4 regions of the Peribacillus sp. TH16 genome follow, and region 4 is predicted to be linked to each of the others. Evidence: riboswitches for the same ligand, from Rfam matches in the RefSeq annotation. Region 4 holds a riboswitch; each other region holds the start of a gene.
The links. Region 4 has a riboswitch for cyclic di-AMP ahead of JFV29_RS24045 (TrkH family potassium uptake protein). Riboswitches for the same ligand answer to the same signal wherever they lie in the genome.
Positions count from the first base shown of each region.

Region 1: another riboswitch for cyclic di-AMP. It lies ahead of JFV29_RS17375 (cation:dicarboxylate symporter family transporter); the one in region 4 lies ahead of JFV29_RS24045 (TrkH family potassium uptake protein).
Region 2: another riboswitch for cyclic di-AMP. It lies ahead of JFV29_RS08115 (APC family permease); the one in region 4 lies ahead of JFV29_RS24045 (TrkH family potassium uptake protein).
Region 3: another riboswitch for cyclic di-AMP. It lies ahead of JFV29_RS29455 (cation:dicarboxylate symporter family transporter); the one in region 4 lies ahead of JFV29_RS24045 (TrkH family potassium uptake protein).

Region 1 is NZ_JAEKEM010000009.1:709,994-713,192, forward strand. It holds cyclic di-AMP (ydaO/yuaA leader) riboswitch at 1,219-1,366, shown strand; gene JFV29_RS17375 (cation:dicarboxylate symporter family transporter) at 1,535-2,797, shown strand.
Region 2 is NZ_JAEKEM010000002.1:1,678,708-1,681,906, reverse strand. It holds gene JFV29_RS08125 (cytochrome P450) at 1-1,028, opposite strand, end outside; gene JFV29_RS08120 (hypothetical protein) at 1,456-1,596, opposite strand; cyclic di-AMP (ydaO/yuaA leader) riboswitch at 1,753-1,896, shown strand; gene JFV29_RS08115 (APC family permease) at 2,048-3,199, shown strand, end outside.
Region 3 is NZ_JAEKEM010000011.1:177,930-181,128, forward strand. It holds gene JFV29_RS29450 (efflux RND transporter periplasmic adaptor subunit) at 52-1,311, shown strand; cyclic di-AMP (ydaO/yuaA leader) riboswitch at 1,522-1,669, shown strand; gene JFV29_RS29455 (cation:dicarboxylate symporter family transporter) at 1,841-3,103, shown strand; gene JFV29_RS29460 (class I SAM-dependent methyltransferase) at 3,166-3,199, opposite strand, start outside.
Region 4 is NZ_JAEKEM010000009.1:2,089,334-2,092,532, forward strand. It holds gene JFV29_RS24040 (hypothetical protein) at 183-383, opposite strand; cyclic di-AMP (ydaO/yuaA leader) riboswitch at 685-827, shown strand; gene JFV29_RS24045 (TrkH family potassium uptake protein) at 1,170-2,516, shown strand; gene JFV29_RS24050 (potassium channel family protein) at 2,540-3,196, shown strand.

The DNA.
Region 1 (3,199 bases), 1.4 Mb from region 4:
AAGACCTATTTAGTATTTGAAACAGAGTAATAAGCCAAAAAAAGGATAATGGTAAAAAACTATTCTTTTTTTTCGTGGTTATCCTCTGCTTTCTCTCATAAATGAAAGTTTACGCTGCTGTCCCGATACTTGAATAGAAAAAAGCTCTGTAAAGGTTCCTCTTAACAGAGCTTACCGACATATTAAAGTATTTTTACCAAGTCTTTTCTAGCACTCAAGCAAATACTCTCACCTAGATAATCCATTTGCTCCTCATCAGATAGGTTAACAACAATCTCCTGAGAGCCTGATACACACTATACCACTCTTTTTGAACCAACAAAATGGACCTTTTTTAATTTAGCCTCAAACGTAATTCTATTAGGCTGAAAGCGACTTTGGGTAATGTTTAAGTGTCGAAGATGATACTCAGTTACTCCCTTGTTTTGAAAAAACTTTAGAGCATACTCATGTAAATTCCTCCCTAAATCAGCTCGACGTTTTTCAGGAATTAGATAATAGATTTAGATAATAGATTTACATAACCAATCTCATTGCCTCTGACTGTCGTATTGTAAGCTTCAATTGACCAATTGGTATGCCATTTTCTACCACTATCACAAAATCATCGGGTATTTTCCAAGGAATAAACTTTAACACACTGTAAGTCTAAATTACACGATAGAAGAAAAAAATGAAAAAAGGGAACTGTTATGGCTGAAAATCAATCAAGTTTACCTTGAAAAATGTAGGAACTATCCGATATATAAAAATAATTAAGTGTTTATATTGAGAACAATAATGGTGGTGTGTACTCAGTATAGAAATTATCGAAAAATGTCGAAAAAAGTCTTATACTCCCGAATTTCCTTTAAATAATTATTGTAAGCGCTTCATTTTAATGTTACATTATTGATTCATCCCTTAAAAATAAGGAAGAAAGGAAGTATTTTATAATCACTGAATAGAACTACATAGATTAAAAAAGGAGGATGAAATTGGTAAAAGAGGAAGCGTAAATGGGGATTTACACCACATACATATCTCAAAGATTACCAAACTTTATATCAAACTTGCGATTTTAAAAAGATTTTAAATGTCTCATGTATTAATATCATTTGAATCATCGTATTTTCAATGAGCCCACTCTAAAAAAGAGGATGAATTTTTATAATCGTAGAGAAAGATGGCGTGCCCCTAAATCCTATAATAAATATTTACAGATTAATATTTTTATTATAAGTTGGTTCTCTTAATCTTATTAATAGAACGGGGAAACCATTTTGCTGATATTTTCCGCTAGGGGTGAATTCAGAGATGATAGGGTATTTGTGTTTCCAATTCCTAACCCGACAGCTAACCTCGTCAGAGTCTAAAGGGAACATGTATGAATAGTCAAGCCAATAGGAATCGACAAATGAAGTGTCTTTTCTTTCGGTATAAAGACAGAATTTTCAAAAAAATAAAATTCACTTTCTTTCTATTTAATAACTTGTATCCCTTACGAGACAAAATGTTTTTACATCAAAGAACTTATGGAATGTGAGGAAAGTAAATGAAGAAAATTAAATTAAGTTTAGCTAGCCAAATATTCATTGGATTAATTCTAGGGATTATTGTTGGTGCCATTTTTTATGGTAATGAGACTGCCCAAGGCTATTTACAACCATTGGGAGATATGTTCTTACGCATGATTAAAATGATTGTTGTACCAATCATTGTTTCAAGTCTGATTGTTGCCGTTGCAGGGGTAGGCGATTTGAAATCAGTAGGTAAAATTGGTGCCAAATCACTTTTATACTTTGTGGTAGTAACGCAAATAGCAATTCTTGTTGGTCTGGTTTCCGCTAATTTACTTCAGCCGGGCGCTGGTATAAACATGAACCAGCTTGAACAAACAGATATATCCAGTTATGTAGATACAGCAGAAACTAAGCAGCATGAATCTTTTGTAGATACAATTGTTCACATCGTACCATCGAATCCGATTAAAGCGATGGTAGAAGGCGATATGCTAGCCATTATTTTCTTCTCTGTATTATTTGGCGTTAGTATTGCCGCAATTGGAGAAAAAGGTAAACCGGTATTTCGATTCTTCCAAGGTACGGCAGAAGGGATGTTCTACTTAACCAACTTGATTATGAAATTCGCTCCAGTCGGTGTATTTGCACTAATAGGGGTAACAATCTCTAAATTCGGTTTGGCGTCATTAATTCCTTTAGGTAAGTTAGCGCTTTCAGTATATGGAACAATGCTTTTCTTTGTACTTGTCGTTCTTGGAATTATTGCTAAAGTAGTAGGGTTTGGTATTTTTAAATTGATTAAGCTTCTAAAAGAAGAGTTAATTTTAGCATTTTCAACAGCTAGTTCGGAATCCGTCCTCCCAAAAATCATGGAAAAAATGGAGAAGGCCGGATGTCCAAAACATATTGCATCATTCGTAATTCCGACAGGCTACTCTTTCAACCTTGATGGTTCTACGTTATATCAAGCATTAGCAGCCATTTTCATTGCTCAAATGTATGGAATTGATTTGAGCATCATGCAGCAAATTACCTTAATGCTAGTGTTGATGATTACATCTAAAGGAATTGCAGGTGTACCAGGTGTCTCCTTCGTCGTCCTTTTGGCAACACTAGGCACCGTCGGTATTCCAATTGAAGGCTTAGCATTTATTGCTGGTATTGACCGTATTCTTGATATGGGTCGTACGGCAGTGAATGTTGTAGGTAATGCACTTGCAGCAATCGTTATTTCTAAATGGGAAGGTCAATTCCACCCTCCTGCCAATAATAAAAATCTAGAACAAGTATCTTAATATTAAAATCCAGAGTAGTGTGTCACTCTGGATTTTTTTGGTGTAGTTTTCTGTTTACCTTCACGTCAGATCATTCCTTCCTGCTTCCAAATTTAGTGACTTTCATTTTGTCTCAGTCAGAAGTCTTAAACATGAAAATGCCAGATTGCCAGATGTTCAATTACCATTTACTTTCTTTTAAGGCTTTACTTCCTTCGTTAATCTCGTATGAAAAAATTCAATAAAGGTATTATCGTAAAGGAAACCTTTTCTTTAAATGGATGAGATGAGAGTGATATTGTTTCTTCCTCACAGGACTAATACTTGCCTTGCTCATTAAGTATTAGGTGATTTTGTTTGTCTTGCATTTTAAACTTCATATTAGGGCTTCCTCCTTAAGGTTTTGAGTTAGAATGGTATCTA
Region 2 (3,199 bases), on a different contig from region 4:
TACCCCCCTATTTTCACATCCTCCTCCGCTTCCCGTGAAATGATATAGACTGGCGGGTATATGCGAAGTGATTCCCTGATAATATTTTGTGTGTATGTTAATTTCATGAAATCGTCAGGCGTAGGAGTCCGGTTGCCTATTACTCTATCTATTTCATTGAAAAGTTTAGTTTCCACTTCTGGATTCTGTGAAAGAAAGTATATGGCCCAGGAAAGCGCATTTGCCGTCGTTTCGTGACCGGCAATGAAGATGGTCATTAGTTCATCGCGTACTTGCTGGTTTGACATACCTAAGCCGTCCTCATCATCTCGAGCCTCCATTAAAATTCCAAGCATATCTTCATGTCTTTCTGCATCTTCCCTACGTTTTTCGATAATGCTATAAATCACTTTATCAAGTCTTTGTATCGCATTTTTATATTCACGGTTGCTTTTAGTTGGAACCCATAAGGGTAATTGAAGAAGTGTTCTCATCCTTTTGACGGAAATTCTCAAGGCTGCTTCCATCGGTTCTCCGACCACATCATACCCATCTTTGAAATCCATGCTGAACATGGTCTTGCTTATTATCCCAAGGGCGATATTCATCATATCTTTCGTAATAATCCGTTCTTTCTCATTTTCCCAAGTTGAAATAAAGTCCATTGTTATATCTATCATATCCTGGGCATAATTGCTAATATGGGACTTTTTGAAAGAGGGTTGAATAAGCCTTCTCTGGCGCATGTGAACGTTTTTTTCGCTAGTAAGAAGTCCATCACCAACGAGTGGTTTTATAGCATTGCTGTCCTTTGATTTGACGAAGGATTTTTGTTTCGTTACAAGTATCTGCTTTATTAAATCCGGATTTGAAATGAGGTAAACATTTTGGAAAGGTCCAAAACGAAATTTTGCAACGTCTCCATATTCTTTTGATAAACGGGTAAGAAAGCCAAGTACATCTTTTTGAAACTCCTTTGTATGGCCAGAAATTAGTTTTCCATTTGGGACCATTGGAGTATCATATAAAACTTCATCATTTTCACTCAATGTTGTTTCTCTCCTTTCGGTAATAATAATTTCTTGTAATCATTCTATGAGAATAAGCTATATTGGTTTGGACAAGTTGTTAAAAGAAAGAGCACATAATTTTTAATTAGTTAATCATAATGAATGAATATACGAGTCCTAAAGGGTGAGGGGAGATTACTAGATTTCCATTCGTACTCAACTAAAAATAAAGTTTTCTCTATAAGTTGAGTATAGAAAAATTACAAATCGTGAGAGCGTATTTTGAGCTGATAAGAAACCACAAAGAGGAGAGAAGTACAAATGGCAGTTCCTAATTTACTGGTAATAAACAGGTGAGGAATTAAAGGTGTCTAGTGTAAAAAAACTCTGGGTGAGAGGAATCCAGAGTTTTTTTGGGGGGATAATCAGAAAGGAATTTCCTTTTGTTAATAAATAAGAGATGTATTCAGCTTCGTTCTTCCCTATCTCTATTTTGGTGCTGATCATTTTTTTCCATTGTAGGACCACCATATTGTTCGTTAATTTCTTTAACCACTTGATCTAAAAATTCATCAGATATTATTGGGTTATCATTTTTTTTTGGCATGTAATTCTCTTCTATCCTTTCTTGGTACCATGCGTCTTAATCACTAATGAAGTATTCGTTAACAACATAACCTCTCTAAGAAAAAATTATTCTTTTTGTTTGCAAATTTTTCATTTACTTTTCCGAATCACGGGAGTATGATATCAACAGTTTCATATTTCTAAATCGCTGAAACCTTATGGTACGGGGGAACCGTTATTAGGATTGTTTTACAATCCAAGGGGTGAATCCTTTCTAGGTAGGGCTACTCAAAGGTCCGAATCCGACAGCTAACCTCGTAAGCGTTATATGAGAAGGAAGGTGGAGCTTGTGAGACAAAAAAATGATGTCTGCAGGTCTATTTAACTATGACTTGTGGGCATTTTTCTATTTTATTCTTGTTTTTTTCGTAAAGTTTTTTTCATATAACTGGGCAAAATAAACTTAATTTGAAAAATGGCGGTGATTTCTAGTGTTATCTTCTATAAAGAGGTTCTTAATAGGTCGGCCTCTAAAATCTACTGCATTAGGTGACCAAAAGCTTAACAAAACAAAAGCTTTGGCCATATTATCTTCTGATGCTTTGTCTTCCGTTGCATATGGCCCGGAACAAATTTTAATTGTTTTAATTACAGTGGGTGCCGCAGCATTTTGGTATTCCATTCCTATCGCCATTGGTGTATTGATTCTGTTAATGGCTTTAATCTTGTCCTATAGACAAATTATCTTTGCTTATCCTCATGGCGGGGGAGCATACGTGGTTTCAAAAAATAATTTGGGTGTAAATCCTGGGCTGATAGCTGGAGGATCTTTGTTAGTCGACTATATCCTAACTGTGGCTGTAAGTGTTTCTGCGGGTACAGATGCCATCACATCTGCTTTTCCCAGCCTACATTCATATAATGTCGTTATTGCTATAATTTTTGTAATTCTTCTTACCATCCTTAACCTAAGAGGGGTAACAGAGTCGGCTTCCGTATTAGCCTATCCAGTGTATCTTTTCGTTTTAGCGTTATTCATTCTGATTGGTGTAGGTGTATACAAAATTTTGACTGGTGAAGTTTCCCCTGACTTACATGCATCAATCGGAACACCAGTAGCAGGGATCAGTTTATTTATACTTCTAAGAGCTTTTGCATCAGGTAGCTCTGCATTAACAGGAGTTGAAGCGATTTCCAATGCGATTCCAAATTTTAAAAATCCAGCGCCTAATAATGCTGCAAAAACATTAATAGCAATGGGTTCCTTACTTGCTGTGTTATTTACGGGTATTGTATTCTTAGCCTATTATTTAAGCATTGTTCCTAGCGCAGAGGTAACTGTTGTTTCACAAATTGCTGAAGAGATATTTGGACGCAACTTTATGTATTTCTTTATCCAAGGAACGACAGCATTAATATTAATTCTTGCTGCCAACACTGGCTATTCTGCTTTCCCTTTGCTTGCGGTAAATCTTGCAAAGGATAAATTCATACCAAGGGCGTTTACAATTAGAGGAGACCGATTAGGATATTCCAATGGAATTATCATACTAGGACTTGCATCAATCATCTTAATAATCGCATTTGGAGGACATACAGAAAATCTTATTCCACTTTATGCGGTAGGGGTATTTATTCCATTT
Region 3 (3,199 bases), on a different contig from region 4:
CTTTTTAGCGTACATCCAAGTGGGCGTATTTGTATAAGGTGGGTGAAAACAATGAAAAAATGGAAAATTGCAGCCGTATCAGTGGCATCGGCTGCGTTAATAACCGTTAACTTTTACCTTATTGAAAAGAAAGAAAGCAAAGTAGAACGAACTGTTTTTGTCGAAAACTGGACAAAGGTAAAAAAAGATACAATTACGGATACTATTCAAACAAAAGGGGTAGTTAAACCTGTAGAAGAGTATGATATCTATTTCGATACCAAGAAAAATGATTTTCAGAAATTCCTTGTAAAAGAGGGAGATGAGGTAACGGCTGGATCTTCGTTGTTTGAATATACTACACCCGAACTTGATGCTCTCAAAGGAAATCTAGAAGCGGAAAAAACTGCCGCTGAGGGTGAAATGGTGGGGATTAATGATTACATTGATAAGTTGAAAGCTTATCAAGGAAGTTTGACAAGTAATTCTAATAAAGCAGTAATCGATAATTCGATAGAAAAGAGCTTAAATATTGATATAACAACTACCTCTTCAGACTTGATTGAAAGTAATATTGAGCAAGAAATGTACAAGCTGGAACTTGAAAAAAACCGCTTGGAAGAAAAGGTTGTTATGCTGGATGCTCAATTAAGTTCAATTGAGGAGCAAAAAGGCGCGGTTGAGACGGCGAGTGAGGCTGATGGTGTTGTAAAAAATATCAATAAAAACCTGAATAATCCCATTATATCCATTGTTTCAACAAATGTGGCAATTGAAGGGGATTTCTCTGAAGAGGAGATGAAAAAAGCTGAAGTGGGCATGACTATAAAGGCAAGTTCCCCTGATTTAAAAAAGGCGTTGAACGGAACAATAGGTCGTATACATTCTTATCCAGAAGAGGAGCCATCACTAAAAAAAGATAACAGATTTCCATTTCAGGCATTGATTGAGCCAGGAGATGAAGAAACTAAACCTTTGTTGGTAGGGTCAAAAGTCAATCTTACTGTAATAACCAATGAGAAAGCGGGTGTACCCTCTATCCCTGTAGAGGCAGTACATCATAAAAAACAGCCGCATGTCTACAAATTGACTAAAAAAGGCTATGTGGATAAACACTATATTACAAAAGGGCTTAAAGCAGAAGGAAAGCAAGAACTCATAAAGGGACCGGCGGTAGGTGATGTTATTCTAATAGAACCGAATAGGATTGTGAAAAATCATTCTTATTTTGTTACTCCAATTCAGTTTGAGAAGGTGAAATCTGCTAGTTATAAAAAATTCACCACTCGGGAAAAGGTGAGGTATATATTACTGGGTATGTTAGAAAAATAATCCATTTTTTCATTATTCGAGAGAAGGGATATATCAATCAGTTTTATTGTTATTTATATATCCATATAACAAAATTAAGCAAAATAGAGAATGTGTTATTATAGGTAAAATAGTCACTAATACAGAATATTCAGACATTTGCAAAGGTTTTTTCTTAAAGGGACAAGAAAAAATATTTACAGAATAACATTTTTAGTATAATATTTTATTATTAAGTATTCGCTTAATCTTATTACAAGAACGGGGGACCCATTTTTGCGGATTTTTTTCGCTAGGGGTGAATTCAGAAATGAAAGGGCTTTTGTGTTTCCAATTCCTAACCCGACAGCTAACCTCGTCAGCGTCTTTAAGGGAACATGTGTGAATATTCACGCCTATAGGAAATCGACACATGAAGTGTCTTTTTTTCGGCGTAAAGATAGAGTTTTTCAATAAAAGAAAAATTACTTTCTTTCTATTAGTATCTTGTTTCCCTTACCGAGACAAAATGTTTTTGCTTTAAAGACTTTATGGAAGGTGAGGAAAGTAAATGAAGAAATTTAAATTAAGTTTAGCTAGCCAAATTTTTATTGGTTTAATTCTAGGGATTATTGTTGGTGCCATTTTTTATGGTAATGCGACAGCCCAAAACTTTTTACAACCATTCGGAGACATTTTCCTACGAATGATTAAAATGATTGTAGTACCAATCATTGTGTCAAGTCTTATCGTTGCAGTTGCGGGTGTAGGTGATTTAAAAGCAGTAGGTAAACTAGGAGCTAAATCACTTTCATACTTTGTGGTGGTAACAATGATAGCGATTGCTGTTGGTCTAGTTTCCGCGAATATTATCCAGCCTGGTGCTGGTGTAAATATGAACAATCTAGAACAAACTGATATTTCTACCTATGTTGATACAGCAGAAACTAAGCAGCATGAATCTTTTGTGGATACAATTGTTCACATTGTGCCATCCAATCCAATTAAAGCTATGGTAGAAGGCGATATGCTAGCAATCATTTTCTTCTCTGTTTTGTTTGGACTTAGTATTGCGGCTATCGGTGAAAAAGGTAAACCTGTATTCCGTTTCTTCCAAGGTGCAGCAGAAGGAATGTTCTACTTAACTAATATGGTCATGAAATTTGCTCCTATCGGGGTATTTGCACTAATCGGTGTGACCATCTCCAAGTTCGGTTTGGAATCTTTAATTCCATTAGGTAAGTTAGCGCTTTCTGTATACGGAACAATGATTTTCTTTGTAATTGTCGTTCTGGGTCTTATTGCAAAATTTGTAGGGTTCAATATCTTTACGTTGATTAAGCTTCTAAAAGAGGAATTAATTCTTGCGTTCTCGACAGCAAGTTCTGAGGCAGTTCTTCCGAGAATCATGGAAAAAATGGAGAAAGCGGGATGTCCGAAACATATTGCTACGTTTGTTATTCCGACAGGATACTCTTTTAACCTTGATGGTTCTACATTATATCAAGCGTTAGCAGCTATCTTCATCGCTCAAATGTATGGGATTGATTTAAGCGCTTATGAACAAATTACACTAATGTTAGTGTTAATGATCACATCTAAGGGGATTGCAGGTGTACCTGGTGTATCTTTCGTAGTTCTTTTAGCGACATTAGGAACAGTTGGTATTCCAATTGAAGGTTTAGCATTTATTGCTGGTATAGACCGTATTCTTGATATGGGCCGTACAGTAGTAAACGTTATTGGTAATTCACTTGCAGCAATCGTTATCTCAAAATGGGAAGGTCAATTCAACCCTCCTGCCAATAATGAAAAACTAGAACAAGTTTCTTAATATAAAAAAACCAGAGTGATATGTCACTCTGGTTTTTTTTGTGAATTTTGAAAAACTAATTCTTACTTTTGAACAATCCAGAAGCGGCAATCTGAT
Region 4 (3,199 bases):
AGTTTGAAAATATAACGCAATATGGATGTTAAGCTTCAGATTGCCTGATTAACGCAGGAATTTAAATAGTTGAAATACTGAAAAAGGACATAATGAGTGAATTATTATTCAATATGCTTGACCCTCTACTAACTTTTAATGTTCAATTATTTTCATGATCCAGTTAATAAGGACCTATGAATTCAGATGATATTACCTTTGAAAAAAAAATTTATCAATGGATTCTTTTTCTTATCTGTTATCCTTAACTCATTCATTATTATTTGATCCTCATGATCGGCTATCCATTTCCTTAGTGCATCTTTATCCTGGCATTGAGTTAAATACGTCTGTCCACCTTTACCTGTAGCGTTAACAACATATCTATTAAACGTCTTCTCCATACTTGCCCGCCTTTTTTATATAATGTATTAAAATTTCAAAATACGAATTCAATAAACTTTGAGATTTTCTGTATCTAATTCCAAAAGGAAATACCATATATTTATTTATTAGAAACATAAAATTACTGGATGTTATTTTTCAAATTTATCGAACCTATCATAATGTCCCAACTAATTTTTGTCAATAAGTTTTTAATATGTAAAAAAAACGTAAATTTTCTGTTTTGTTCTAGCAAATTTTTTTTACAATTTAGGGGTTTACAACTAGTAAATGATGGGAGTAGAATACGTTTATCAATTTAATGCATTTCGGCCTAAACTCAAGTAAATTGATTACGGAGGAACCAATCATTTGGGGTTAATTCTGCCTTGCAGAAAGGATGAGATCAGCTCTTTCGCCATCCTACCCGTCAGCTAACTTCGTCGGCTAAAGCGAAGGAGGTCATAAGACCGCCTATTTCAGGGGCTTTTTTGTTTGCTTTTCTGTAACAAAATAGCAGCCAGATGTTATGTAGGTCTTTTTATTATGCTTTAAAAAAGGATTTCCAAAGAGAATTACCTAAGCTTGATTAAGGATAATGAATACCTTTTTTCACAAATAAAAGGGCTTGTGCAGAATGGGCGCATGTATAGCAAAAGGAACTTGGTCTATTGATTGTTTATCTAGATGGATGACGAATGGAATGCAGTACGAGCAAAATACTAACCCTATCACTGGATAATGGTTGGTTATCTGTGGATATATTACGTTTGTTAGTAGGTTGCTAATTCATTAACAGGGTAAGGATGATCAATTTGATAAAAGCAAAAGATTTGTTAGATCCGCCAAAAATTCTTGTACTTGGCTTTGCCTTCCTGATACTTGTTGGAGCCTATTTATTAACCCTGCCGATTTCCACTGAAAATGGGAATGGTCTTTCTTTTCTAAATGCTTTATTTACCTCAACCTCTGCTACATGTGTAACAGGGCTTGTCGTAGTAGATACGGGAACCACTTTTACAACATTTGGAGAGTTGGTCATTTTATCACTCATTCAAATAGGCGGCTTGGGGTTTATGTCATTTGCGACGCTTTTCTTTTTCTTATTAGGCAAAAGAATTTCTTTAAAAGGCCGGTTAGTCTTGCAGGAGTCTTTAAATAATTTATCTATGGCAGGTGTAGTTAAGTTAGTAAAAAGGATTTTAATTTACACTGCCATTATTGAAATTTCAGGTGCCGTTATACTATCGATTCGCTTTTCTTTTGACATGCCAATAGGCAGAGCAATCTATTACGGCCTTTTTCATTCGATTTCCAATTTCAATAATGCGGGCTTTGACTTAATGGGAGGGTTTAGGAGCTTGACTACTTATGCATCAGATCCTTTCGTAACCCTTACAGTCGCTTCCCTGATCACATTAGGCGGTATAGGATTTATCGTGATGAATGAAATTTACGAATACCGTGATACCCATCGTTTGTCTGTACATACGAAGGTTGTACTGATGGCTAGCTTAATCCTTACAATTGGCGGGGCCATTTTAATCTTTATATTTGAATTTGGAAATGCCAAAACATTGCAGCCTTTATCTTTCATGGGGAAAACGTTGGCTTCTTTGTTTCAATCCGTTACTCCGAGGACAGCAGGTTCTAATACATTGAATATCCCTGATTTAACACAACCCACATTGCTGCTGATCATTTTCTTGATGTTTGTTGGGGCTTCACCGGGATCGACTGGCGGTGGGATTAAAACCACCACATTAGCGACGCTGATTGGAACGGTTTGGTCACAGATTAAAGGAAAAGAAGATGTGGTATTGTTTCGGTACCGCATTGTGAATGAAACGATATTTAAAGCATTATCCGTTACCTCCATCGGGGTATTTATCGTTTCAACCATCACCATTCTGCTGACTATTACAGAAACCGGAAGTGATTTCTTGACGGTTTTATTTGAAGCCACTTCAGCATTTGCTACCGTGGGTCTCTCAATGGGATTAACCCCTGAATTATCCCCCATTGGTCGGATGCTCATTATTTTCACAATGTTTGCGGGCCGGGTTGGACCTTTGACTTTTGCTTTTGCTATCGCAATGAGACGTAAACCAGATCCATTCCGCCGTCCAAAAGGCAAAATCATGATTGGTTAATCATTAATGAGGGAGTGTTAAAGATGGGAAAACGACAATATGCCGTTATCGGTTTAGGAAGATTCGGAACGAGTGTAGCTCATAGATTATATACAGCCGGACAAGAAGTCTTGGGTATTGATGTAAGCGAGGAAAGAGTCGAGAATGCAGAATTAAGTGTAACTCATGCAGTTATGGCTGATACTACCGAAGAAGAGGCACTAAAATCCATTGGAATCCGTAATTTTGATTGTGTCATCGTAGCCATCGGAAATGATATGCAGTCAAGCATTTTAACTACATTGCTTTTAAAGGAACTAGGAGTGAAAAAGGTAATAGCAAAAGCTCTAAATAAACATCACGGTCAAGTGCTCGCTAAAGTTGGTGCTGACTGGGTTATCTACCCTGAAAGAGATATGGGTGAACGGGTCGCTAATCAACTCCTATCACCCAACATGCTGAACTATATAGAACTCTCAAAAGAATACAATATCGAGGAAATCATTATACCCATAAGCATGACAGGAAAAAGTCTCAGAGAGCTTGATTTACGTGCGAAATATAATATCAGTGTTATTGCCATCGTGAGTAATGGAGAAATTATCATAGCTCCATCACCTGATCAGAATATCCTTGAAAAAGATATGCTTTTAGTGGTTGGTAATAAAGAAGATCTAGCCGTGTTTGCAAATATTGAATAACCT